2 regions of the Streptomyces sp. NPDC046859 genome follow, and region 1 is predicted to be linked to the other one. Evidence: riboswitches for the same ligand, from Rfam matches in the RefSeq annotation. Region 1 holds a riboswitch; the other holds the start of a gene.
What was found. A riboswitch is a leader RNA that binds a small molecule or an ion and turns the genes downstream of it on or off. The one in region 1 is predicted to bind glycine.
Positions count from the first base shown of each region.

Region 1 (2,443 bases):
TGGTCGCGGGCGGCGGCGACGACGTCGGCGGCCTTGCCGGGCACGCGGGCCGTCACGGTGTCGAAGAACGAGCCGTGCACGACCTCGACCCCGCCGGCCGACAGGCCCGCGGCGAGGATCGTGGCGTAGCGGTGGGTGCGGGCGGCGATGCCCTTGAGGCCGTCGGGGCCGTGGTAGACGGCGTACATGCCGGCCATCACGGCGAGCAGCACCTGCGCGGTGCAGATGTTGCTGGTCGCCTTCTCCCGGCGGATGTGCTGCTCACGGGTCTGCAGGGCGAGCCGGTACGCCTTGTTGCCGTCGGCGTCCACGGACACGCCCACGAGGCGGCCGGGCAGGCTGCGCGCGAATTTCTCGCGCACCGCCATGTAGCCGGCGTGCGGTCCGCCGAAGCCCATCGGCACACCGAACCGCTGCGTGGTGCCCACCGCGATGTCCGCGCCGAGCTCGCCGGGCGACTTCAGCAGGGTGAGCGCCAGCAGGTCGGCGGCGACGGTCACGAGGGCACCGAGCTCATGGGCCTGCTCGATGACGGGCGTGAGGTCCCGTACGGCACCGGAGGCGCCCGGGTACTGCAGGAGCACACCGTTGATCTCGCGCTCGGCGACCTCGGCCGGGATGCCCTCGCTGAGGTCGGCGACCACGACCTCCACGCCGGTGGGCTCGGCGCGGGTCTGGATCACCGCGATGGTCTGCGGAAGGGCGTCCGCGTCGACCAGGAAGAGGCCCTTCTTGTTCTTGCCCATACGCAGCGACAGAGCCATCGCCTCGGCGGCGGCGGTGCCCTCGTCGAGCAGCGAGGCGCCGGAGGTCGGCAGCCCGGTGAGGTCGGCGACCACCGTCTGGAAGTTGAGCAGGGCCTCCAGCCGGCCCTGGGAGATCTCCGGCTGGTACGGCGTGTAGGCCGTGTACCAGGCGGGGTTCTCCATGACGTTGCGCAGGATGACCGGCGGGGTGAACGTCCCGTAGTAGCCGAGGCCGACCATCGAGTCCAGGACCTGGTTCCGGTCGGCGAGGGAGCGCAGCTCGGCCAGCACCTCCGCCTCGGTCCGCGCACCGGGCAGATCGAGCGCGTCGGCGTTCTTGATGACGTCCGGGACCGCGGCGGCGGTCAGCTCGTCGAGCGAGCCGTACCCGACGTGGGCGAGCATCTTGGCCCGCGCCTCGGAATCGGGACCGATGTGGCGCTGCTCGAAGGGAATTCCTTGCTCGAGCTCGGAGAGCGGAATGCGATGGGCGGTCATTGCGGAGGCCTCCTGGTCTGACGACCTTCGAGGGGCACCACGGCACGGGTACCCGGACGGCCTCCCCCTCTGTCATCTCGACCTGAGAGCTTCACCGGGGCGCCCGAGGGTCCCGGCTTTCACCGTCGGTGAGAGCGGGAGCCGTCGACACCCGCCCTGCTTTCCAGAGTGACCTCGTCCATGCGGTACGTGTGCCTGAGAGATTCCGGGGAGGATTTGCTCCTTCGGCGCCTCCGGTGATCTCCGGAGGACTCTCCCGCACGGGGTCAGCAGCCGACGCCAAGCCTACCAGCGGGGTCGCCGCACGAACCTTCGAGTGGCCGCGGTCACGGATCTGGCTTTTCGTAGTGCTGACGGATGACTTGCGACCAAGTGGAGGGACCGTGCAGACCGACATCGATCCGCGCAACCTGATCGGCCGCAAGGCCTTCGACCGCAGCGGCACCAAGATCGGCACCATCGACGAGGTGTACCTGGACGACGCGACCGGCGTACCCGAGTGGGCGGCGATACACACCGGTCTCTTCTCCCGCGACGCCTTCGTCCCCCTGGAGCCGAGCGAACTGGTGGACGGCAGCCTGCACGTCCCCTTCGACCGCGCCCTGATCAAGGACGCCCCCGACTTCGGCGTGGGCCGGCACCTGTCCCCCGAACAGGAACTGCAGCTCTACCACCACTACGGCCTCGACGTGTCCCCGGGCCCCCCGCCCCCGGACCACGACTTCGGCACCCTGGCCCCCACCAACACCCCCGACGACAATCCCTGACGTAGCCGCGGGCAGTCCTGCCACCGGGGCGGCACAGGCGGGCGCGGCGACACCCCCGAGCGCGGCCCAGCGCCTCCTCCGCCCCGGCAGACCTACCCCCGCACCACAGGCGCCTCCCCCTGCGCGGCAGCCGACGCCTCCCCCCACCCCGACACCAACGGCAGCGGCTCCGCCACGTCCAGCGCTGGATCATCGACCCGAAACGTCCGCACCCGCCCCGGCCCGGAATCCGGCGTCTCGAACCGCACGGTCACCCGCCCGACCCCACTCCCCTGCACCCACCCGTGCCCGTACGCGGCATGCCGCACATCGTGCCCGGCGTGCCACCGCCGCTCGGCCGGCTGCTCCTCAGCCCGCCCTTCCTCGCCACCGCTGACACCGCCCCCGTCCCCCTCGGAAGTGACCGTGGCACCCGCAAGCCCGAGCTCCCCC
Region 1 is NZ_JBEYXR010000009.1:274,582-277,024, forward strand. Features, by position in the region: gene gcvP (aminomethyl-transferring glycine dehydrogenase) at 1-1,244, opposite strand, end outside; glycine riboswitch at 1,418-1,513, opposite strand; gene ABZ899_RS16940 (PRC-barrel domain-containing protein) at 1,628-2,011, shown strand; gene ABZ899_RS16945 (DNA polymerase IV) at 2,104-2,443, opposite strand, start outside.

Region 2 (2,443 bases), on a different contig from region 1:
CGGCCTCCCGGAGCGCCTCGCGCCCCACGAAGTCGCCCTCCTTCTCGAACTTCACCACCCGGCCGAGCCCGGCGTCGAAGGGGGTGAGCGAGGTCGACAGCTCGTTGCCGTACAGCGGCATGCCCGCCTCAAGGCGGAGCGTGTCCCGGCAGGACAGACCGCACGGGACCAGGCCGACGCCCTCGCCGGCCTCGGTCAGCGCCTGCCACAGCGCCACGGCGTGCTCCGGCTTCACGAACAGCTCGAAGCCGTCCTCGCCGGTGTAGCCCGTGCGGGCGATCAGAGCGGGCACGCCGGCGACGCTGCCGGGCAGGCCGGCGTAGTACTTCAGGCCGTCGAGGTCGGCGTCGGTGAGGGACTTCAGGATGCCCGGGGACTCGGGGCCCTGGACGGCGATCAGCGCGTACGCGTCGCGGTCGTCGCGGACCTCGGCGTCGAAGCCGGCCACCCGCTCGGTCAGGGCGTCGAGCACGACCTGGGCGTTGGAGGCGTTGGCGACGACCATGTACTCCGTCTCGGCGAGCCGGTACACGATCAGGTCGTCGAGGATGCCGCCGTCGGCCTGGCAGATCATGGTGTAGCGGGCGCGGCCGACACCGACGGAGGCGATGTTGCCGACCAGGGCGTGGTTGAGGAAGGCGGCCGCCTGGGCGCCGGTGACCGTGATCTCGCCCATGTGGGACAGGTCGAACAGGCCGGCCCGGGTGCGCACCGCGTTGTGCTCGTCGCGCTCGGAGCCGTAGCGCAGGGGCATGTCCCAGCCAGCGAAGTCGGTCATGGTGGCGCCGAGCGAGCGATGCAGGGCATCGAGCGCGGTACGGCGCGGTGCGGAGGCTGCGGTACTGCTCATCGGTCGGTCTTCTCCAAGGGCAGACGGGCGAGGAACGTCCTCCCCATCTGTCATCGGAACCTGAGAGGTTCGCCACGACCCCCGGCGGGGAAGTTCATGGCTTGCACCTTGGGTGGAGCCACCGCGCACGGTGGCCCGCTTTTCAGATGTGCCTCGCCCGCGCGGTAACGGGGCCTGAGAGATTCAAGGGAGGGACTTGCTCCTTCGGCGCCCCGGCGGCGTACTGCCGGGGACTCTCCCGCGCGGATTCAAACGGCCGGTATGCAGTTGGCGCCGACATCATCGCATGCCCGGGCCCGTCTGCCCCAGGCCACATCTGTAACCGGCCTGTGGCAGTAAGCGAACGAAAACGGAGGCGATCCTCTATTACCTTCTCTTTACACGCGGTGGGGACGGGGAAGCCTGTATGCGGAGGAGGAGGACGATGACGGTGAAGCGCACCTCGGCGTACGCCACGACGTCGGGCATCGCCCTGCCCGGGCAGCCGGCCGCCCCCGTCGTCGAGGCCGGTGCGCCCGCGCCCGTCGTCCGCGACCTGCGCGAGCGGTCCGGCCGCAGCCCGCACGCCCTGCTCTTCGGCCCGCGGGACCTCGTCGTGATCACCGGTCTGCCCGGCAGCGGCAAGTCCACCCTGATGCGCCGGACCGTGCGCGGCCCGCGCGTCGACTCCCAGGACACCCGGGACCGCTGGGACGCCCGGATGCCCGACCTCCTGCCCTACGCCCTCTACCGCCCCCTGGTCCGCCTCTCCCACTACGCCGGGCTGCGCCGCGCCGTCCGGCGCGGGGGCGGGCTCGTCGTGCACGACTGCGGCACCCAGGCGTGGGTGCGCGGCCGGCTGGCCCGGGCGGCCCGGCGCCGCGGCGGCGTCCTGCACCTGCTGGTGCTCGACGTCGACCCGGACACCGCGCTGGCGGGGCAGCGCGAGCGCGGCCGGGGCGTCTCCCGGTACGCCTTCCTGCGCCACCGGCGCGCCGCCGCCCGGCTGATGCGCGCGGTCACCGCCGGCGACCTGCCCCGGGGCTGCGGCTCCGCCGTGCTGCTCGACCGGGACGCGGCCGCGGCGCTGCGCCGGATCGGCTTCACGGGCTGACCGGACCCCGCCGGCCGGCGCGGGGCACCGGTAGCCTTTCGACCCTCAGACGTGTTTCACAGCAGGCGGTCACCCACAGATGGACTTCGCAGCGGATCTCCCCGCGGACTTCCCGGCAGGCTCACCCCTCCACCCGCACGGCGGGTGGCCCGGCAACGAACTGGAGGAGGTGCTCTCCGCCTCCCTCGGCCGGCCCTCGGCGGGCGCCCGGATCGTGGAGGTGCTGGGCCGCAGCTTCGTCTGGGTGCCGCTGCCCAACGGCGGTGGCCCCGACACCGGTCCGCTCGACCTGCCCGGCATGGAGATCGACGGCCAGGGCTATGTCCCGGTGTTCTCCTCCGAGGAGCAGTTCCGCCAGGTCGTCGGCTCCCACATGGCGTACACCGTCGCCCCGGCCGTGGAGTTCGCCCGCGGTCTGCCCCCGCACGTGGGCATCGCCGTCAACCCGGGCGGGGTGGTCGGCGTGCCCCTGCCCCCGGCGGCGGTGGCCGAGGTGTGCC
Region 2 is NZ_JBEYXR010000028.1:31,628-34,070, forward strand. Features, by position in the region: gene gcvT (glycine cleavage system aminomethyltransferase GcvT) at 1-850, opposite strand, end outside; glycine riboswitch at 1,003-1,101, opposite strand; gene ABZ899_RS30310 (AAA family ATPase) at 1,275-1,943, shown strand; gene ABZ899_RS30315 (enhanced serine sensitivity protein SseB) at 2,023-2,443, shown strand, end outside.
Region 2: another riboswitch for glycine. It lies ahead of gcvT (glycine cleavage system aminomethyltransferase GcvT); the one in region 1 lies ahead of gcvP (aminomethyl-transferring glycine dehydrogenase).